3 regions of the Pseudarthrobacter sp. L1SW genome follow, and region 2 is predicted to be linked to each of the others. Evidence: riboswitches for the same ligand, from Rfam matches in the RefSeq annotation. Region 2 holds a riboswitch; each other region holds the start of a gene.
The links. A riboswitch is a leader RNA that binds a small molecule or an ion and turns the genes downstream of it on or off. The one in region 2 is predicted to bind thiamine pyrophosphate.

Region 1 (7,180 bases), 1.5 Mb from region 2:
TGCCAGCCAGGAGCGGTGCAGTTCGGATTCGACTTCCAGGCACTGCTGGGCGGAGCGTGCCCAGAAGAGCTGTTCCGCTTCGGTCGGGGCGAGGGCGCTGGCGCGCGCAAGCACCCGTGAATAGCCGTTGAGGTAGATGGCGTCCTGGGCCAGATAGTAGGCGAACTGGTCCTCGGCCAGGCCACCGGAGGCAAGGTCCTCGATGAACGCCAGGGCATAGATGGCTTCCAGGTGCTTCTCCGCTTCAGTCCGCAGTTGCCCGGCGAAGCTTCCCTCGGCCGGCGCCTGCAGGTGGTGGAAATGGTGGACGGGCCCGTTGCCTGATCCCACGGCCAGCCGGCCCGATGTTTCCAGCGCACCCGCCAGCCAGGGCTTGACCTCTCGGAGGGCGGCCTCCCAGTCCCCCAGCCGCGGCTTGACGGTGGCCATGGCCGAGGAGAGCGAACAGCCGGTGCCGTGGCTGTTCCGCGTTGCCACCCGCTTCCCCTGAACCACCACCACTTCCTGGCTCAGCCTGCCGCTGGTATCGACCAGGGCATCGGGGCACTGGTCCCCCGCCAGGTGGCCGCCCTTTACCAGCACGGTTGCCCCTGTGGCTGCGGAGAGCCGGCGGCCCTGTTCCACCGCACCTTCCCAGCTCTCCTGCACAGGCCCGCCAACCAGCATGGCAAGCTCTGCCAGGTTGGGGGTGATGAGGTGGGCCAGGGGCAACAGGTCGCGGAGGGCCGCCTCTGCAGACTCCTGGAGGAGCCGGTCGCCGCTGGTGGCCACCATGACCGGGTCAAGGACCACGACGCCGGGACGCACCTTTTCGAGCCATGCCCGGACAGCGTGGACCACGGCGGCGTCGCCCAGCATGCCGATCTTCACGGCATCGATGCTGATGTCATCGCTGATTGCGTCGAGTTGCTGGGTGAGGAAGGCCACCGGCGGAACGTGGACGGCACGCACTCCGCAGGTGTTCTGCGCGGTAAGTGCCGTAATGACGGCCATCCCGTAGCCTCCGTGTGCAGCGATGCTCTTCAGGTCTGCCTGGATGCCGGCGCCGCCGGAAGGGTCAGAGCCGGCGATGGACAGGACCCGGGGTACCTCCCGGCCCGGACCCGGCTGGGCGGCAGGACGGGTTTCGGGAGCTTCCTGCAGGATGGCAGTGGGCATTGCAAGGGTGGTGGACAAGAGACATCCCTTCGCCGGTGCTAACCGGACAGGTTCAACGGGTGTGGATCTCAGCCGGCCCTCTGCGCGGCACCCCGTGTCGATTCACCAGCCTAGCTTTTTTGCCGTGCGGAGGGTGAAGGTGACGCGGCGGCGTTTACAGGCTTAAATACCGGATGCCCGGCCGTCCACGGGTGGTGGGCGGCCGGGCATCCGGGCGTTTCGTGTGCAGTGGCTTAGAGCTCCGAAGCGGGAACCCCAACACCCAGGATGATGGGCTCCTCCGCGGGCTTGCCGTTGCCTTGCCCGGTGGCACCTGCCTGGTCGGCTTCCGGCGCTTTTGCAGAATGTGAGTGCCCTGCCGCCGCAGCGGGGACATTCTCGCGGTGCTGGACGGAGGTCTCGTTGGCCGCACCCTGGGCACGGCTGGCGCTGCGGTTGCGGCGTGCCCGGCGCGGGCGGGACTGTTCCAGGGTGTGGTCGGAATAGTCCTTCTCCGGCACGGCAGGGGCAGCCTGGGGCTGCTCAGGCCCGGCCTGTGGAACAACCGCCTGCGGAGCCTCGGCCTGCGCAGCCCGGACCTGCTCCGGTTCCCGCTGCTCCAGTTCCTGCTCCCGCCGTCCGGGCTGCTCAGCCTTTTCTTCGGCAGCAGGCTCACCAAGGTGGGCGAAGGCTTCGGCGAGCCGGTCAAGCGTCAGGGCCGGCTTCGGCTGCTGCTCCTCCGCGTGCTCCACGAAGGGCAGGGCAACTTTCTCCCCGCCAAAGGTGAGGACGGCAGCGGGCCTGGAGGCGTCGCCGTCGTGCTTCTCCGGCTCTGCCGGCGCCGCGGGCTGGGCCTGCGGAGCCTGCCTTGCCGCGGCTACCTCGTCGTCGTGCAGGTGGGCGGCGTGTGCTGCCGCAGCGATGTTGGCCAGGGCAAGCCTGGTGGCTTCCGCCTTGGCGTGCCGCTCGGCGTCCGTGGGGTCGGGGTGGACGGTGTGCACGTGGACGGCTGCCGCGGGAGCAGCGTCCACCTGCTGGCCGCCGCGGCCGCGGCGCCGTTTCCGGTCAGGACGGACGCCGGGCTGGGTGCTGTCCCCACGCTGGGCCTCGGTGCGGTGGCTTTCGTTCCGGACGTCCGGGCGGGAGTCCGAGCGCTGCACATGGTGCTCCGCGGCCACAATATTGGCCCGGCGGTGCTCCACGGGGTCATCGTGGGTCACTACGCCGCGGCCGGCGCAGGCCTCGCACTGCTCGCCAAAGACTTCAAGGAGCCCGGTGCCCATCCGCTTGCGGGTCATCTGCACCAGGCCAAGGGACGTGACTTCGGCAACCTGGTGCTTGGTGCGGTCGCGGCCCAGGCACTCCACCATACGGCGGAGCACGAGGTCGCGGTTGGACTCGAGGACCATGTCGATGAAGTCGATGACGATGATGCCGCCGATGTCCCGCAGGCGGAGCTGGCGGACCACTTCCTCCGCGGCTTCCAGGTTGTTCTTGGTCACGGTCTCTTCGAGGTTGCCGCCGCTGCCGGTGAACTTGCCGGTGTTGACGTCCACCACGGTCATGGCCTCGGTGCGGTCAATCACCAGCGAGCCGCCGGAGGGCAGGAAGACCTTCCGTTCCAGTGCCTTGTGGATCTGTTCGTCGATCCGCCATGCGCTGAAGATGTCCTGGTCCTTGGTCCACTTCTCGAGGCGCCCCACCAGATCCGGGGCAACATACGTGACGTAGGCCTCGATGGTGTCCCAGGCTTCCTCGCCGGAGACGATCAGCTTGGAGAAGTCCTCGTTGAAGACGTCGCGGACCACCTTAATGGTGAGGTCCGGTTCGCCGTAGAGCAGCTCCGGGGCGAGGATCTTGGTGGACTTCGACTGGCTTTCGATGCCCTCCCACTGGGCCCGCAGCCGGTTGATGTCGTGGGTGAGCTCTTCCTCGGAGGCGCCTTCCGCGGCGGTCCGGACAATAACGCCGGCCTGCTCCGGGAGGCGGTCCTTGAGGATCCGCTTGAGGCGGTTGCGTTCGACGTCGGGCAGCTTGCGGGAGATGCCGGTCATGGAACCGCCGGGAACGAAGACCAGGTAGCGGCCCGGCAGTGAGATCTGGCTGGTCAGGCGCGCGCCCTTGTGGCCCACGGGGTCCTTGGTGACCTGGACCAGGACGGTATCGCCGGACTTGAGCGCGTTTTCAATGCGGCGCTGCTTGCCCTCAAGGTTCACGGCTTCCCAGTTGACTTCACCTGCGTACAGGACGGCGTTGCGGCCCCGTCCGATGTCCACGAACGCGGCTTCCATGGACGGCAGTACGTTCTGGACCTTGCCCAGGTAGACGTTGCCGATCAGGGAATCCTGCTGGGTCTTGGACACGAAGTGCTCGGCCAGGACGCCGTCTTCCAAAACGGCGATCTGGATTCTGTCATCGCGCTGGCGCACGATCATTTGCCGGTCCACGGACTCGCGGCGGGCCAGGAACTCGGCTTCGGTGATGACAGTGCGGCGGCGGCCGGTGTCGCGTGATTCGCGGCGGCGCTGCTTCTTGGCTTCCAGGCGGGTGGAGCCCTTGACGGACGTGACGCGGTTGTTCACTGCCGGTTCGCTCACGGCGCGGGGTGCGCGGACGCGGGTCACCGTGTTGGGGGGATCGTCGTCTCCCCCGCCCGTCAGTTCCAGGTCCTGGTCGCCACGGCGGCGGCGGCGACGACGGCGGGACGTCACGCCCTCGTCGGCCTGTCCTGCGGATTCCTCGTCAGCGTCGTCGGCAGCATCGTTTTCGGCTTCAGGGCTTTCGGCGTCTTCGCCGTCCCGCTCACCGGTCCTGCTGCGGCCGCGGCGGCCGCGGCCACGGCGCCTCCGGCGGTTGCCGGCGTCGTCTGAATCGTCCTCGGTGTCCTCTTCTTCAACTTCTTCCGTGGCGGCAGGCGCGGGCCGCACAACGGCGCTGAGATCAGGGGCCTGGAACAGGACCGAGGTGGCGGAACCGGGTTCCATAAAGAGGGAGCCGAAGGGGCTGGCCGGGGCGGGAGCAGCGGCAGGCCCGGCTTCGGACGCGGCAGGCCCGGCTTCCGACTTCACAGCAGCACGAACCTGGCCCTGCGCGGGAGCGGCAGCATCCACCTCGCCCTGGGCAGGAGTGCCGGGGTCCTGCGCGGTTGCGGGTGCCGGAGCGGCAGGCTCCGGTGCGTCCGTCGCGGGTACGGTTGCCGGTTCAGCAACGGCTGGTGCGGCATCTCCGTCAGCAGGTGCGGCTTCAGCGGGGGCGGCCTCTGGCGCCGTCCCGGACTCTTCCGCCGCGGCCTCCACCGCCGGGGCGGAGGTCTTGCGGGTGGCAACCCGCCGGCGTCGAACAGGTTTTGCATCCTCCTCAGCGGCCGCTGAAGGCGCGCCGGCTGACGCAGCCTGCGCGCCGGCGTCGTCACTGGCAACGGCCGGGGCGGCTGCTTCCTCGGCGAAGGCCGGAAGCGGCTCGGCAGCCTCGACCTTCTTCCTGGAACGGCTCCGGCGGACGGGTGCCTTCGCCTCGGCGGCGTCAGTACCCGCAGGCACGTCCTGCGTGGCGGAACCGGCACTGGCGTCTGCCGGCACGGAGCCAGCGGCGGTGATGCCTGCTTCGGCGGTCAGGGCGTCCCCGGCTTTGGGAGCGGCCTTTCGCCTGGTCCTTGTGGCCTTCTTCGGCTCGCCCTCGGCACCCGTGCCCGCTGCTTCATCATTAACGGCTAAAACTTGTTCATTATCCATATGTGGCAACACTCCTGCCCCTGACGTACCGCCACATCCGGCACCCATTGGGGCACATATTGTCAAAACCCGCAGGCGTTGACAGAAGTCAAGTGGATACCCCCAGGTTCGCACCGGCAGTGGGGTGCGGCAGCCCGTGGGGGCCGGCAGGATGTTCAAAAACCCGTTGTTCCACGTGCCACAACCAGGTGCCGCCCAATGGAGTTGCGGGAGGCTGGATCAACAAACCCAAAACCTGCGCTGCTCGTCATTGGCGGTCTTGTGAACAAGCCACCGGACCGGAGTCCGAATGTGGATCGGGTTCCAGCCACGTTCATTCTCTCACACCCGGACTATTCCACGGCGGAAGCTGCACCACCTGTTCCCCTTCCTGAAGGGTCTTGCCAGCCGCCGGCGTTACAATCGGGCAAGGAGCACCCGATGAAAAGGACGCCTTGCCAATGCCCAGCATTTCCCCCCTCAGCGGCACCCACGCGCCGGAACGGACTGTGGACCCGGACACCAGTGCGGCCGGAGCCCTCCCGCCCATGACCCGCAATCGGCCCCTCGGCTGGCTGTTGGTCATTACCGGCGTGGTCGGCTGGCTGGCCTCCGGAACGTTGGTCCTGGAGAAACTGGAAGTCCTCAAGGACCCCAACCACACCACTGTGTGCGACGTGAACCCGTGGATCTCCTGCGGCCAGGTGATGCAGACGTGGCAAAGCTCGCTGTTTGGCTTCCCCAACATGTTCATCGGCATCGTGGCGTTCGCGATCACCATAACGGTGGGAATGGCGCTGCTTGCGGGTGCCAATTTCGCCCGGTGGTACTGGCTGGGCCTGCAGGCCGGCGTCACGCTGGGCTTTGCGTTTGTGGTGTGGCTGTGGTCCCAGGCGCTGTACGCCATCCACATCCTGTGCCCGTTCTGCATGATTGTCTGGGCGGCGATGATTCCGCTGTTCGTGTGGGTGACCATCCGGAACATCAGCACCGGCGTGATCCCGGTGCCCGCCAAGGCCGCGCGCATCCTGGGCGACTCCGGCTGGATCATCACGGCACTGCTCTATGTGGCCGTCATCGCCACCATCTTCTTCGCCTTCATCCAGGTTTTCGCCGGAACGTCAGGGTTCTAGGTCCGCGCCAGTCCACAAGGATGACAAATAAGGCCGATGTTCACGAAGAACATCGGCCTTACCTGTCATCTCGGGAAGGTTGGCGGGGTCAGCCCTGGAACCAGATCTTGATCTCGCGCTCGGCGGAATCCGTGGAGTCGGAACCGTGCACCAGGTTCTGCTGGACCTTCAAGCCCCAGTCGCGGCCGAAGTCGCCGCGGATGGTGCCGGGGGCTGCCGTGGTGGGGTCGGTGGTGCCCGCCAGGGACCGGAAGCCCTCGATGACCCGGTGGCCCTCGAAGATGGCTGCAACAACGGGGCCGCTGAGCATGAATTCCACCAGGGGCTCGTAGAAGGGTTTGCCCACATGCTCCTCATAGTGCTGCTCCAGGAGTTCGCGCGAGGCGTCAACCTTCTTGAGTTCGGCCAAGGTGTAGCCCTTGGCTTCGATCCGGGCCAGGATGGCGCCGGTGAGGTTACGGGCGACGCCGTCGGGCTTGATCAGGACGAGGGTGCGCTCAGTGGTCACAACTGCTCCAATGCGTTGGGATGGGTTTCGGGGACAAGTCTACGGGGCCAAGGCCGAACGGCTTCGGTCAGGGGGACTGCGGCTGCTGCCCCGGCCCCGACGCCGGCCCCGCCGCCTGGTCCGGGTGGGCGGCTTCCCACTCCGCCTGCTCGCGGGCGCGCTCCCCGGCCTCGCGGTCCAGCCGGATTCCGGTGCGGATGCCGTACCACCAGGCCGCTGCGAACAGGGTGCCCACCAGGAACATGGCGGGCTCGATGATGCCGGTGAGAATCAGGACGAGCTGCAGGATCCAGCCCAGCCCGATGCCCCAGGGCCGGGTGAGGAAGGCGCAGGCCACAATCATCACAACGCTGAGCCCGATCCCCACCCCCAGGATGAGGGCCGGCGGAAATTCCCCGCGCCGCAGCCCGAACACTGCCAGGGTGGCGAAGAACATAACGAATGCTTCCAGCAGCAGCACGGTGGATGCAAACATCACCTTCGTGGAGCGGCGCTTCTTAGGCATGCCCGGGCGCCATTCACGCTGCGCTTTGGTCAGCTTGGCCACTCAGGCCTCCGTCTTTCCGAGCAGGATCCGGGCCTCGGCCACCAGGGTGATGGAGCCCGTTACCAGGACTCCCCCGGACAGGTCGTCGTTTGCTTCGGCGCGTTCCACCGCCCATTCCAGTGCGTCGTCGAGCTTTTCTGCGATG
Region 2 (7,180 bases):
CACCTGGTCCGGCGGGCCATCCAGCAGCACGGCGTCATTCGAATCGGTGCCTGGCTGCAGCACCACGATCCGGTCCACCAGGTCCTTCCACACGGACACGCGGTGTTCCACCACCACCAGCGTGGCGCCGGTTTTGTCCAGGCACCGCGCCACGGCGTCGCGGACCTCCAGCACGCCGGCAGGGTCCAGGTTGGCGGTGGGCTCGTCCAGCAGGATCAGGCCGGGACGCATGGCAAGGATGCCCGCCAGCGCCAGCCGCTGTTTCTGCCCGCCGGAGAGCACCGACGTGGGGTGGTCCAGCGGAAGGTGTGAAAGTCCGACGTCGTCCAGCGCCTCGTGCACGCGGGTCCAGATGGCGTCGCGGGGCACGGCGAGGTTCTCGGCGCCGAAGGCGGCGTCGTCGCCCACACGGGACAGGACCACCTGTGTTTCGGGGTCCTGCTGCATCAGGCCGGCCCGCCCCCGCTGCTCGCGGGGGGCGGCCCCGTCAACCAGCAGCGAACCCGACTCGTCGGAATCTCCTGCCGCGCCGCCGTCGTCGTTCACATCCCCCAGCACCCCCGCCAAAGCATGCAGGAGGGTGGACTTGCCGGCCCCGGAAGGCCCCAGGAGCAGCACGCGCTCCCCGGGGCGGATGTCCAGGTCCAGGGCATGGACTGCCGGCTTGGCGCGCCCGGCATGCCGCCAGCCCCAGCCCCTGGCTGTGACGGCGGCGGGACGCACTGCAGTGGAGGCGCCCTGGCGGGAAGGTGCGGACATCAGGAGAAGACGGGCTCCGTAGCTGCCTTCCGCGACGCGAAGGAGCTCAGGACCCCGGTCCTGGCCAGGCCGCGGGTGGCGATCCAGGACAGGGCGCCGGCGATGATGGCTCCGGAGATGGCGGTGAAGACGATGTACGCCAGCTTATCCCCGCCGGAGTAGGCGATGTTCCAGCCCCACGGAGCGAAGGAGTCGTTCAGGCCGCAAAAGAGGCCTGCGGCGGCACCGGCCAGCAGTGCCACAGGCAGGTTGAACTTCCGGTAGACGAAGATCGCGAAAATGATTTCCGCGCCCAGCCCCTGCACGAAGCCGGAGAACAGCACCGAAGCACCGTACTGGGACCCCATGAGCAGCTCGCCGGTGGCCGCAACCGTCTCACAGAACAGAGCAGCGCCCGGCTTGCGGATGATGAGCATGCCCAGAACTGCCGGAATCATCCAGCCGCCGGCAATCAGCCCCGTCAGGGGCGGGTAGACGGCGTTCATGGGCCCTGATACTGCGGCCGCGCCCTGGGACCAGGCCCAGAAAATGACGCCGCCGGCGATGGCGATCAGGGCCGCCACCACGATGTCCACGACGCGCCAGGACTTGCTGGTGGTCTTCTTGACTGCTGTTGTTGCCATGTAATCCTCCTGGGAAACAGGAGGGGAAAGTGGACACGCCTGCCGGCACTGCTGCCGCTGCGCGCACTTCGAGAAGCTCGACTCCCTTACGCCGGTACTAACCGGATCAGGTTCGAGGGTCTGCGGCTGTCCGCACTCTCAGCGCCCACCTGCGGATCCTGGCATGGCCAGTGATGCCCGACGGCGGCGCTCCCCTGTCGTTTGAATGTTGCTTTTGGTTGAAATGACTTGCTGCAATTGCCCTGTTGGGCGTTGTCCAGTTTATACCGCAGGAGAGGTAGATTGTGGGCCATGACTGCCAATCCGCCGGATGTGACCGGATATGATCCCGATTCCGATGCTGCACAGCCGGAGGGCTCGCTGGAGGAATTGATCGCCCGGATTGAAGGCGAGGTCCGCGAACTGCAGTTTCCCGGATTCTCCCTTGACGATTCCCTGAACCTGGGGCTGCTCCTCGTGGAGCTGGGCAAGGAGCGCGGGCTGCCCATCGCGATTGACATCACCAAGGGTGAGCAGGTGCTGTTCCATGTGGCCCTGCCCGGTGCGACGCCGGACAACGAGCACTGGATCCGGGCCAAGCAGCGCACAGCCGCCCGGTACGAGATCCCTTCCTTGCTGGTGGGGCTCCGCGGACGGCTTCGCGGTGGCCGGATCGAGGACCAGGGATGGTTCGACGAGAGCCGGTACGCGGCGCACGGCGGCTCCTTCCCGCTGTACGTCACCGGCGTCGGGGCCGTGGCCACCGTTACGGTTTCGGGTCTTCCCCAGGTGCAGGACCACAACCTGGTGGTCGAAGCCCTGCGCGAAATCCTCCACTCCGCGGGAGCGGACTGACCCTCACAAATACAAAGGCTGCTTAGCATTTATTAGTAATCATGCTTACTATGTTGTCTCCCGGGTTTTGAGGAGGACAGGATATGGCAGCCAGCACCCGCCTGACGGGCCCCCGGACACGCCTGCAAAAAGCCGCTCTCGGAACGGGCTCGGTTTTCGTCCTGTTCGGCATCCTGGGCTTCATCCCGGGCATCACCTCCAACTACGGCTCGCTCGGCTTCGCCGGACCCGGCTCGGGGGCGCTGCTGCTGGGCATTTTCCAGGTCTCCGCACTCCTGAATGCGGTCCACCTGCTGTTCGGGATTGCAGGGGTCCTGATGGCGCGGACGCATCCGCAAGCCAGGAACTTCCTCATCTACGGCGGCGTTGCCTACCTGTTCCTGTGGTTGTACGGCTTCCTGTCGGATGACACCACGCCGGCCAACTTCCTCCCCGCAAACAACGCGGACAACTGGCTGCATTTGGCCCTCGGCCTGGCCATGATTGGGCTGGCCATCGCGTTGGCGGCCCGAGGCCCCGCCGTCGCGGCGGGTGCTGCCGGCAGCGACGGCAACGATCCACGCAGCGGCAGCAGCAACGCCAACAGCACCAGCAGTGCCGCCAACTCCTCCCCGAACGGCCCACGCGGCCAGTGAATGCCATCTGCCAGCCCGGCCCTCGGCGACGACGTACGGGACCGGCATCAACGCCAGACCTGAAGGAGCACAATGAAAATCCCTGAAGCGCGTGGTCCTGCCAGTGCCGCCTTGCTTGGCCTTCTCGCGCGGGAAGCCGGCACCACGCTTGGCGCCCGCACCACCCCTGGGAATGGCCCCACCCTTGGCGCCGGCGCCACCCTTACCGCCGATGCCCCCGTCGCGGCGCTGCACCGTGAGGTCACCCGCCAGCTGGCCGCCACCCCGGACATCATTGGCGATGACGACCTCCAGCTGACACTCTTTTGCCTCTACGAGCTCTACTACTCCGGGCTCGAAGGCGTCAGCGATGAATGGGAATGGGCGCCGGGCCTGATCCAGATCCGCCAATTGCTGGAAAAGCCCTTCGAGGCCGCGCTTAGGGAGGCCGCCCGGGAAGCCGCCGGTGAACTGGAGCTCCCCACCGCACCGCATCCCACCAGCGATGCGGTGGCGGATGTCCTCTTCGACCTCGCAGCCCGGGACACAGGACCCAGCCTCTCAAGATATGTGGCAAAGAAAGCCAGCCTGGACCAGCTCAAGGAATTCCTGATCCACAAGTCCATCTACCAGTTGAAGGAAGCGGATCCCCATACCTTTGCCATCCCGCGCCTTTCCGGGCGCCCCAAGGCAGCGCTGGTGGAAATCCAGGCTGACGAGTACGGCGGCGGACGCCCCGAACGCATGCACAGCGCGCTTTTCGCCCGCACAATGCGGGGGCTGGGAATGGCCGACGACTACGGCGCCTACGTCGATTTCGTCCCGGCCCTCTCCCTCGCGGCAGTGAACCTGATGTCCCTGTTCGGGCTGAACCGCCGGCTGCGGGGTGCCATCACCGGGCACTTGGCCATCTACGAAATGACGTCTTCCCAGCCCAACCGCTTCTACGGGAACGGCTTCCGCAGGCACGGTTTCGACGCCGCTGTCACCCATTACTTCGACGAGCACGTGGAAGCCGACGCCGTCCACGAGCAAATCGCCGGCCGCGACCTGGCCGGGGGCCTGGTCGAAGCCGAACCGGGGCTTCTGGGGGACGTACTCTTCGGCGCCACGGCGGTCATGGCCGTGGACGGCAGGTTGTCCGCCCATATCCTGCAGTCCTGGGAAAACGGCACCACGTCCCTGAGGGCGGCAGTGCCGGCGGCAGCATGAGCGCCCCTGCCATCGGCGTGCCGGCGGAGTACATCCTGCCGTTGCGCTGGACGGACGACGCCGGCTTGCCGGACCTGGCCGCCTACCTTCGCCGCCTCACGGACTGGATCCCTGTCACGGTGGTGGACGGGTCTGCCCCTGAACTGTTCGAACACCACCGGAGGATGTTTCCACCCGCCGTCCGGCATCTCCCGCCTGACGCCTGCGCCGCCGGCAACGGAGGCGCCGCCGGCAACGGCAAGGTAGCCGGGGTCATGACTGGGGTTCGGGCCTCGTCGGCGGACCTCCTGGTAATTGCCGACGACGACGTCCGCTACACGCGCGAGTCACTCGCCGCCGTCGTCCATCACCTCGGCGCTGCGGACGTGGTGCGTCCTCAGAACTACTTCGAGCCCCTCCCCTGGCACGCCCAGTGGGATACGGCGAGGACCCTCATCAACCGCGCCTGGTCTGCTGATTTTCCCGGAACGCTGGCGCTGCGCCGGGGAGCCCTGCTGGCGACGGACGGATACGCGCCGGTCCTGTTCGAGAACCTCGAGCTGATCCGGACAATCACCGCCGCGGGCGGCCGCGCGATGGTTATGCCGGACCTGTTCGTCGCGCGCAGGCCGCCCACGGCGCGGCATTTCCTGAAGCAGCGCATCCGCCAGGCATATGACGATTTTGCCCAGCCACGGCGGCTCGCCGCCGAGTTGGCGCTGCTCCCGGCAATCCTTTCCGCAGCCTGCCTGCCTTCGCGGCACCGTCGGGCAGTCTTCCTGGGGCTGGCCTCCGCAGCCGTTATCGCCGCGGAGACGGGGCGGCGGCGGCACAACGGCGCTGCCGTCTTCCCCTTCCGCGCGGTGCTGTGCACTCCGCCCTGGGCCCTGGAACGGGCCATCTGCATCTGGATCGCGCTCGGTTACAGGCTGGCCGGGGGCGTTCCGTATGCGGGGACCCGGCTCAAGACCGCAGCCCATTCGGAGAATGAGCTGCGGAGGCGGCACAGCGGCAAAGTCGCGGGAACGTGCCCCCAGGGCGCCCAGTCTTCCACCAGCAACCTGAAGCAGGAGCAAAAATGAACCAGGAACCGGCCGAGAGCTCCATTGTGGTGTGCCCCGACGGCCCGCTGATTGTGCGAGGCGACTTCGAGATCGTCACGCCCTCCGGAGAAGCGCTGCCCCGTGAACGGAAAACCGTGGCGCTGTGCCGCTGCGGGGCATCGGCCATCAAGCCGTACTGCGACGGCACCCACAAGATGATCAAGTTCCGGACGGAACCTCCGGCAACCTGAGCAAAGCCTGCACCGGCCGGCCGCTATCGCCGGTTAGGCTAGGGACAGCCCGTTTTCCGCCCGCAAGGAGTACTAGGAATGAACCTTTTCATCAAGCTGCTCGGCACCGGCGTGAGCCTCGGCGCAGGCTTTGTCGGCACCAAGCTGGTCAACGCCATCTGGGAAAAGACCACCGGCCGGAAGCCCCCCACCGGGAAGGACGAGGACATCCCGACCAGCCTGCAGTCGGCGCTGACGTTCGCCCTGATCTCGGCGTCGGTGAGCACCATCATCCAGGTCCTGGCCAACCGCGGCACCCAGCGGGCCATCACCCGGTTCGCCAAGAGCCAGGACATCGTCTAGCTGCACCCCAAGCGCTACTCAGCCGTCGCCGGAACCGTCCTCGCGGGCGGCTTTGGCGGCGGCTTTCTGCACCACAGCCTCCAGCTCATCGGAGGTGAGGAGCTCGCGGTGCAGGTGCTTGGTGCGGTAGCCGGCCCGGCCCACCATGTGGGCGGACACCGGCACGGTGAGCAGCTGGAAAATCCATGCCACCAGCAGCACGGGCCACACCCACCAGGTGCGCAGCTGCAGGCCGATGGATGCCAGGAGCAGGAACAGCCCCAGGACCTGGGGCTTGGTGGCGGCGTGCATGCGGCTGAGCAGGTCCGGGAACCGCAGCAAGCCGATGGCGGCACCCAGGGACATAACAGCCCCCACGATCATGAACACGGCGGACAGCACGTCCACCCAGGCGTCCAGGCCAGTGGAATCAGGACTCATTGGGCTGCTCCCTCCGGTCCGCCACGAACCGGGCCACCGTCACGGACCCGATGAAACCGATGATGGAAATGGCCACCACCAGCATTAGGTTGTTCAGGTGCCTGTTGACGGCCATGTCCACGCACAGGGCACCGCCCAGGATGGCCAGCAGGACGTCCGTGGCCAGCACCCGGTCCAGCAGGGAGGGCCCCCGGGAGATCCTGATGATGGCACCGGCGGCGGCCACCGAGAAGATCACGGCAGTAACTACCAGGACGGTCTGCATCATGCGCCGGCCTCCATTCGCACGGTTTCGAGTTCTTCCTTGGTGCCCATGATCCTGATGAGCCCCGCCTCGATGGACCGCACCTCATTTTTCAGGTTTTCGACTTCCTGCGGGGAGCTGATGTTGAGCGCGTGCAGGTAGAGGGTGGACGTCGAGCGGTCCACCTCCACCACCAGCGATCCCGGGATCAGGGAAATCACGTGCCCCGTGGCCGTGACCATGAGGTCCTGGCGGCTGCGGAGCGGGACGGCGACGACGGCGTTGGTCACCTTTGGCCCCTTGGCGATGGCCAGGTACAGGAGCTGCGCGCTGGCAGCCACCACCTTGGCCAGGAAAACGAGCGCGAAGGGAATGGCGTACAGGACGTTGAACCGGCCGCTGAGTTCCACCGGCGGAAGGTAGAACAGCCGCGCCACGGCCACGGCCAGCAGCGCCCCGAACAGGAGGTTCCCGGGGCTGAAGTCCTGCCACAGGGCACCCCAGACGATCACCAGCCAAACCAGCAGCGGCAGCTCCTGGCGCAGGGAAATGCGGCGGCGGCTCACTTTCCCCCTCCCGGTGTGGCAACTGTGGGGACGTCAATGTTTCCACCGAGGACAGCGTGGATGTAGGAGGTCCGGTCCAGCATGTCGCGGGCGGCCTGGTCAGAGACCGTGAACAGCGGCCCGGCGAAAACAGTCAGGGCTACGCCGAGGACCACCAGCCCCACGGTTGAACCCACCATGGTGCGTGGAAGCAGGGTGGCGGTGTTCCGTTTGGCCCCGGGGCCATCGGCCCGCCCGGCAGCCGGTGCCAGCAGCACGGGATCCGGGTGCTCTGCGTCCGAAGGCCGGCGCCA
Region 3 (7,180 bases), 1.1 Mb from region 2:
CGGCCTCCAGTTCACCGGCGCAGCGCGCCGTCACTGCGGGTTCGGCGATCTGGATGATCCCGGAGCCCCCGTTGCCGTTCTTTCCGTTGCCGTTCTTGGCAGTGCCATTCCTGGCCCTGCCGTTGCCGTCGCCGCCCGCAGCGCCGTTCCCGTTCTCCTTCTGGGGCTTCGACGCGGAAATCACGATCGCGTCGAACTCCTGTCCGATGTGGTTGATCAGCAGCGCCGCCTCCACCGTGTCCAGCGCCATTCGCTCCATCCGGGATGCCAGCTGGTCCGAACCGGCCATGATTTCGGGAAGCGACGGCAGGGCATCCCGCACCCATGCGGGCACCTCACCGCCGTTGCTCAGGGCCTCGCACGTGACCAGCACGAACCGGTCCACCAGGCGGCGGAGCGGGGCGGTGGTGTGGGCATACGCAGCGCCGATTGCGGACTGCACGGCGTCATCCGGGACGGTCCCGTCAAAGGCCGTATAGGCCGCACCGCGGAAGAGCATCCCTGCGGAGTGGAGGATCGCGAGCTGGCCTGGATGGGTGGGATCGAGGCTGCGGAGGTATTCGCCGTAGCTGACTTCGCCATCCCAGGGCTTGCCGAGCGCCTCTGTCTGCAGCCGGAAATGATTCAGGGAACGCTCGTCCGGGGCCGGCATGGTGCGCAGGATACCCACTTTCCCGGCCAGCATCATCTGGGCGGCGGCCATACCGGTCATGAGCGATATCTGGGCGTTCCAGTCCTCCACCGGCAGCTGCGGGGCGGCGGCAATCCGGTAGCCGCCGTCGGGAAGCTGGACGATCTCCTGGTCCGGCATGTTCAGGCTGGCACCCTCCCGGGCGCGCTCCAGCTCCACCCGCTTGAGCCCAACCTCCTTAAGGAGGAGCAAGACAGGGGAGGGGCTGCCGGCGTCGAGTTCCGCCTGGGCGCCCTTGTAGCTGAGCTTGGCGCGGCTGCGCATTCGGGCGCGCTGCACCGCCACGGCAGTGACCTCCGCGTTGCCGTCAAGGCGGAAGTCCCACACAAACGCGGAACAGACCTGGCCCGGCAGGAGGCTTCCCGCCCCCTCGCTGATGATTTCCGGATGCAGCGGGATGCGGCCGTCCGGTGTGTAAAAAGTCTGCCCCCGGCGCCGAGTCTCAACATCCAGCGGACCCCCCGGGGCAACAAATGCCGGCACGTCGGCTATGGCGTAGAGAACGTGGTAGCCGCTGCCGTCCCGCTCGATGAACAGCGCCTGGTCGAGGTCGGTGGACGACGCCGGATCGATGGTGATGAATTCAACGGACGTCAGGTCATGGGAGGGCAGCCGCAATGCGGCCACCGCCGCCTCGGCGTCCTTCACGGCATCATCAGGGTAGGCGCCCGGCAGCTCAAGCTCACTCCGGAGTGCACCCAGCGCCGCTTCGAGGGCGTTGGTGTGCTCGTGGACATTGGGGGCCAACCGATGATGTGACACGAAAATCAGCGTAGCCCGAATTTCGCCAATAATGCACGGAAGGGGCCCGGTGAGGCAGGGCAGTTCCGGAGCCGGGTTAGGGGCGGGCGGCGTCCAGCGCGGCCAGGAGGGAAGCGGCGGCCGCAGCCGGATCGTCAGCCTCCGTGATGGCCCGGACCACCACGATCCGGCGTGCACCCGCTTCCACCACCTCTCCGACGTTGGAGTGGTCGATGCCGCCGATCGCGAACCAGGGCACCCCGCCGTCGGGCTTGTCCTCCTGCCCTTCCGCCCCCGCAACAGCTGCGGCGGCGTACCTCACCAGGTCCAGCCCGACGGCGGCCCGGCCGGGCTTGGTGGGCGTTGCCCAGAGCGGCCCCACGCAGAAGTAGTCCAGTGCCGAGGGGCCGGCGGCGGCCGCCAGGGCGGCGTCCACCTGCTCCGGGCTGTGGCTGGACAGGCCGATGGCCGCATTGCCGTTCAACAGTGTCCGCGCCGCCTTGAGGGGCAGGTCCTTTTGGCCGATGTGGAACACCGGGGCTCCGGACAGCACTGCGATGTCCGCCCTGTCATTCACCGCCCATAGCCGGCCGTGCCGCACCGCCGATTCCTTGAGGACGGCCAGGAGCTCAAGCTCCTCGGCCGCTTCGATGGACTTGTCCCGCAGCTGGATGATGTCCACCCCGCCCTGGAAGGCGGCATCGACGAACTGCCCGAAATCGCCCTGTTCCCGGCGCGCGTCCGTGCAGAGGTAGAGGCGCGCGGACTGCACCCCGGAACTGCCTTCGGCGTTGACAAAGGCGTCGGTGCCTGGGATCGGGGATGCAGCGGCAGGGGGGTGGGACACATTCATGGGTGCCAGCCTAGTTCCTCTACACTGGCCTCGTACTGCGGGAGCCGCGGCAGCTGTCACAAAGCGCCGGGCTGAGAGGGCGTTAGAGCCGACCGCTTGACCTGATCCGGCTAGTACCGGCGTAGGGAAGGAGACAACCATGGCCAATGCGCCCGAAGCGCCGTACCGGCGTGGGCCCGGCTCCGCAGTGAAGGCCGACGTTGCGGTCATCGGTGGGGGAGTCATCGGCCACGGCATCGCCTGGGAGGCAAGGCGGTCCGGACGTTCAGTGGTGGTCATCGATGACGCCCCCGGCTCCGGTGCCAGCTGGGCGGCTGCAGGGATGCTTGCCCCGGTGAGCGAGCTGCACTACCAGGAGGAGGACCTCCTGGAACTCATGCTTGAAGCCTCCGGGCGCTGGCCGGGATTTGCGGCGGACCTCACGGCGGCTGCCGGGTCGGATCCCGGGTATCTTACGACGCCGACCCTCGCCGTAGGTGCCGACGCCGCCGACAGGCAGGCCCTGCTGGATCTGCGCGGGGTGCAGCAGGCCAACGGGCTGACGGTTGAGCCCCTCACCATCCGTGAAGCCCGGCGCCGGGAGCCATTGTTGAACCCGGGCATTGCCTCGGCGCTGGATACGCCTGGGGACCACCAGGTGGATCCAAGGCTGCTGGTGGCCTGCCTCCGCCGTGTCCTGGCCCGGCACGCCCGCGGAGCCGGGAGCGGCGGAAGCTTCGTGGCCGGAGCCACGGATGGCTTCGCCGTGCCGGACCGCGCAGCCGGCCTTCTCTGGGAGGACGGAGCCGTTGCCGGGGTCATGCTGGAGAGCGGGGGAACGGTGGTGGCCAGGGAGACCGTGGTGGCCAACGGACTGCACGCCGCGGCCCTCACCGGGCTGCCGGAAAACCTGCACCTGCCGCTGCGGCCGGTCCACGGGGACATCCTCCGGCTCGCCGTCCCCGCCCACCTCCAGCCCTTGCTGACGGCCACCATCCGCGGACTGGTCCGCGGGATTCCTGTATACATCGTCCCTCGGCAGGACGGCACGGTGGTGATCGGGGCTACGCAGCGTGAGGACGCCCTGGGGCAGGACAGCGGGACCAGCGCAGTGTCTGCTGGCGGCGTCTACCAACTGCTCCGCGATGCCCAGGTCCTGGTGCCTGCGGTTGCCGAACTTGAGTTGCTGGAGTGTACGGCCCGGGCCCGGCCGGGCACTCCTGACAACGCCCCGCTGCTCGGGCGGGTCCCCGTGCCCGGTGCGGCGGCCCGGTACTCCAGTGGTGCAGCGGACGGCCCTGCAGGGCCAGGCCACGTGGAAGGGCTCATCGTCGCCACCGGATTCTTCCGCCACGGTGTCCTCCTGACCCCGGCAGCGGCCGTGATCTGCCGGGACCTGCTGGACGGCAGGGAGGACCCCCGCTGGGCCCCCTTCAATCCTGGCCGCTTTTCCGGCGGCGCCCTCCGGCCTGCCGAAGCGGCCACCCCATCCAACCGCAAGGAGACAGCATGAACATCACCCTGAACGGAGCAGGACACACAGTGGCTGACGGCGCGTCCATCACCACGCTCGTCAGCGAGGTCACCGGCCGCGCACTGGCAGCGGACGGCCATGCCACCGACGGCCGGAAACTGGGCGTCGCCGTGGCGCGCAACGCCCAGGTGGTGCCCCGGAGCCAGTGGTTCGCCACGGCACTCACCGAGGGTGACGACGTCGAACTTGTCACGGCAGTACAGGGAGGCTGACCAGCATGACGGAAACCCGCACCACCCCTACTGGCACCCCGGCGTACCTTCTTGACCCCCTGGTGATCGACGGCGTCGCGCTGGCGTCCCGGCTCATCATGGGCACCGGCGGCGCGCCCAGCCTCGACGGCCTTGGCGCCGCGCTCCTGGCCTCCGGCACCTCCCTCACCACGGTGGCCATGCGGCGCTATTCACCCCAGGAGGCTGGCTCCCTCTTCCAGCTGCTCCTGGACCACGGCATCAGGGTCCTGCCCAACACGGCGGGGTGCTTCACTGCCCGGGAAGCTGTCCTCACCGCGGAGCTCGCCCGGGAGGCCCTGGAAACCGACTGGGTGAAGCTCGAAGTCATCGCTGACGAACACACCCTCCTGCCGGATGCCGTGGAACTCGTGGATGCCACTGAACAGCTGGTCAACCGGGGCTTTAAGGTTTTCGCGTATACCAATGACGATCCCGTCCTGGCGCTTCGGCTCGAGAACCTGGGAGCCACCGCGGTGATGCCGCTCGGCTCGCCGATTGGCACCGGGCTGGGCATCCTCAACCCGCACAACATCGAGCTCATCGTGTCCCGGGCCTCGGTTCCGGTGGTGCTGGACGCGGGCATCGGCACCGCGTCCGACGCCGCCCTCGCGATGGAGCTGGGATGTGATGCCGTGCTCCTGGCCACGGCGGTGACCCGGGCGCAGAACCCGGCCATGATGGGCGCTGCCTTCAAGCACGCCGTCGTGGCCGGCAGGCTTGCCAGGGCGGCCGGCCGCATACCCCGCCGCGAACACGCGCTGGCATCCTCCGCCATGGAAGGCCGGGCCGAGTTCCTCTGACAGTTGGCTGAAAACAAAACAGCGGTGGCCGCTACCCCTTACGGGGAGCGGCCACCGCTGCCTAAGCTGCTGCCGGCTGCCTTGCGCGGGCCCTACGCGCGGAGGATTGCGGTCAGCCTTTCGGCATCCCGGCGTGAACGTGTGCGGCCAAGGTACACGGCCACCCCCGCTGCGGCCCCGGCGCCCAGCACAATGGGCAGGACCCACGGCAGCCAGGTCAGCCCTGGCAGGTAGCCGAAACCGGCCGCCATCAGGACAATCCAGCTCACAGCCGCCACTCCCACGGCAACCCCCGCGGGCAGGCCTGCGCCATACTTGGCGTGCCGCTTGTCGTTTGCCCAGACGACGAAGCCTGCCGCGGCGGCAGCCAGTACAACGATGGTCAGCGAAAGCATGGGTCTCCTTGGGCTACGGACGGGTTCTTCAGCCGGATTCTTCGGCCGGCGCTAGAACTGGCCGAAACCTACGCGCCGCGCCTCTTCCGCACCGATCTCCACATAGCCGAGAGCGTTTCCGGGAACAATGATCAGGCGTCCCTTTTCGTCCTTCAGGCGAAGTTCGCTGCCCGTGGTGATGGCTTCCCCCACGACCTTGGCCACAGAATCCGCGTCCTCGGTTGATTCGAGCACGATTTCGCGGGCAACATTCTGAACGCCGATTTTAATCTCCACAGGGGCCTCCCAGCCAGTCAAAGTTTCTCGTGCTTCTCTACGGTTTTTCTCAACGCGTTTTCCCTACGAGGTGTTGTCTTATTTGTAGTCTAGGACTCTTTGGGGAAGCGAGAGATTCCGCGCCAAGCTAAACGGTAGATGAGGTCACTGGCCACATTGATGTCCAGGTTGCCGTCCGTTTCAAGCCAGTACCTGGCGCTGACCTGCGCCATTCCGGCCAGCCCCCGGCCCAGCAGCTGCGCCTCGAGATGGGGGAGCTTGGTGTCCTCGGCGATGACGCGGGCGATGGCATCGGCAAAGGTCCTGTTGAACGTCTCCAGCCGTGAACTGACGTCGGGATCGTTGATCAGGTCTGACTCGAACACCAGCCGGTGGGCCTGGTCGTCGCTGGCGATGAACTGGAAGTAGGCGCGCATGACGGCCTGCACACGTTCGTCGTTGTCGGTGGTGGAGTTCAGCGCGCCCAGCATCAGCTCGGTGAGCGATGCCAGGTGGCTTTCCAGCAGGGCGAGGTACAGCTCGCGTTTGGAGGGAAAGTGCTGGTAAAGGACGGGCTTGCTGACGTGCGCGGTCTCGGCGATCTCGTCCATGGCCGCACCGTGGTAGCCGTTGGCCACGAAGACTTCCTGGGCCGCGTTGAGGAGCTGCGCGCGCCGCTCGTCACGCGGAAGCCGGGCGGACCGCTGCCCTGCGGGACGCGGGGGAGTTTGCGGTTCGGCGGCTGACGGGCGGTCAGCCCGTGCTTCATGGACCACAGTTGTCCTACTTTCCGTTGCAGTTACTTCCACTTTACTGCGGGGTAATATGACCGGGCAGTATCCGGGGGATACATTGAAGTATGGCTTCGACATTCACCGCAAATGTTTCACCTGTGGCATTGGATCCGCTGGTGGAACCGGCCGCAGACCTCACCCCTGCCGAGGTGGAGCGCTACTCGCGGCACCTCATAATCCCCGAGATCGGCACCCTCGGTCAGCGGCGGCTCAAGAATGCGAAAGTCCTGGTCATCGGAGCCGGCGGCCTCGGCTCCCCGGCGCTCCTCTACCTCGCCGCGGCCGGCGTGGGCACGCTGGGAATTATCGACGACGACGCCGTGGACCTCAGCAACCTCCAGCGCCAGGTTATCCACGGCGTGGCGGACGTCGGCCGCCCCAAGATCGAGTCCGCCCGCGACGCCATCGCCGCCCTCAACCCGCTGGTGGACGTCCGGCTGCACAACGTCCGGCTGGACGCGTCCAACGCCCTGGAGCTGTTCGCCGATTACGACCTGATCCTCGACGGCGCGGACAACTTCGCCACCCGCTACCTGGTGAACGACGCCGCCGCGATCCTGGGCAAACCATATGTCTGGGGTTCCATCTTCCGGTTCGACGGCCAGGTGAGTGTCTTCTGGGAGAAGCACGGGCCCACCTACCGGGACCTCTACCCTGAGGCGCCGCCGGCAGGCTCGGTGCCCTCGTGCGGCGAGGGCGGCGTGTTCGGCATGCTGTGCGCCGCCGTTGGATCCCTGATGGTGACGGAGGCAGTCAAGCTGATTACCGGCGTCGGGCGTTCCCTGCTGGGCCGCGTGGCACTGTTTGATGCCTTGGGCGGAAGCTGGCGCGAGATCCGTGTTTCGAAAGACCCCGCAGCCGCGCCCATCACGGAACTCACGGACTACGAGGCGTTCTGCGGCATC

Region 1: it holds a riboswitch for thiamine pyrophosphate, as region 2 does, so the genes downstream of both, thiD (bifunctional hydroxymethylpyrimidine kinase/phosphomethylpyrimidine kinase) here and KTR40_RS17625 (ECF transporter S component) in region 2, are expected to answer to the same signal.
Region 3: it holds a riboswitch for thiamine pyrophosphate, as region 2 does, so the genes downstream of both, KTR40_RS12500 (FAD-dependent oxidoreductase) here and KTR40_RS17625 (ECF transporter S component) in region 2, are expected to answer to the same signal.

The regions. Positions count from the first base shown of each region.
Region 1 is NZ_CP078079.1:2,320,226-2,327,405, forward strand. Features, by position in the region: gene thiD (bifunctional hydroxymethylpyrimidine kinase/phosphomethylpyrimidine kinase) at 1-1,158, opposite strand, end outside; TPP riboswitch at 1,166-1,263, opposite strand; gene KTR40_RS10690 (Rne/Rng family ribonuclease) at 1,392-4,868, opposite strand; gene KTR40_RS10695 (vitamin K epoxide reductase family protein) at 5,309-5,980, shown strand; gene ndk (nucleoside-diphosphate kinase) at 6,069-6,488, opposite strand; gene KTR40_RS10705 (DUF4233 domain-containing protein) at 6,556-7,035, opposite strand; gene KTR40_RS10710 (folylpolyglutamate synthase/dihydrofolate synthase family protein) at 7,036-7,180, opposite strand, start outside.
Region 2 is NZ_CP078079.1:3,794,595-3,801,774, forward strand. Features, by position in the region: gene KTR40_RS17620 (ABC transporter ATP-binding protein) at 1-759, opposite strand, end outside; gene KTR40_RS17625 (ECF transporter S component) at 759-1,382, opposite strand; TPP riboswitch at 1,448-1,588, opposite strand; gene KTR40_RS17630 (heme-degrading domain-containing protein) at 1,674-2,216, shown strand; gene KTR40_RS17635 (DUF4383 domain-containing protein) at 2,300-2,851, shown strand; gene KTR40_RS17640 (iron-containing redox enzyme family protein) at 2,924-4,042, shown strand; gene KTR40_RS17645 (glycosyltransferase family 2 protein) at 4,039-5,103, shown strand; gene KTR40_RS17650 (CDGSH iron-sulfur domain-containing protein) at 5,100-5,315, shown strand; gene KTR40_RS17655 (DUF4235 domain-containing protein) at 5,394-5,657, shown strand; gene mnhG (monovalent cation/H(+) antiporter subunit G) at 5,676-6,077, opposite strand; gene KTR40_RS17665 (monovalent cation/H+ antiporter complex subunit F) at 6,067-6,345, opposite strand; gene KTR40_RS17670 (Na+/H+ antiporter subunit E) at 6,342-6,887, opposite strand; gene KTR40_RS17675 (Na+/H+ antiporter subunit D) at 6,884-7,180, opposite strand, start outside.
Region 3 is NZ_CP078079.1:2,719,063-2,726,242, reverse strand. Features, by position in the region: gene KTR40_RS12510 (RNB domain-containing ribonuclease) at 1-1,453, opposite strand, end outside; gene thiE (thiamine phosphate synthase) at 1,530-2,285, opposite strand; TPP riboswitch at 2,313-2,430, shown strand; gene KTR40_RS12500 (FAD-dependent oxidoreductase) at 2,425-3,777, shown strand; gene thiS (sulfur carrier protein ThiS) at 3,774-4,010, shown strand; gene KTR40_RS12490 (thiazole synthase) at 4,016-4,831, shown strand; gene KTR40_RS12485 (hypothetical protein) at 4,924-5,226, opposite strand; gene KTR40_RS12480 (DUF3107 domain-containing protein) at 5,278-5,502, opposite strand; gene KTR40_RS12475 (TetR/AcrR family transcriptional regulator) at 5,592-6,257, opposite strand; gene moeB (molybdopterin-synthase adenylyltransferase MoeB) at 6,341-7,180, shown strand, end outside.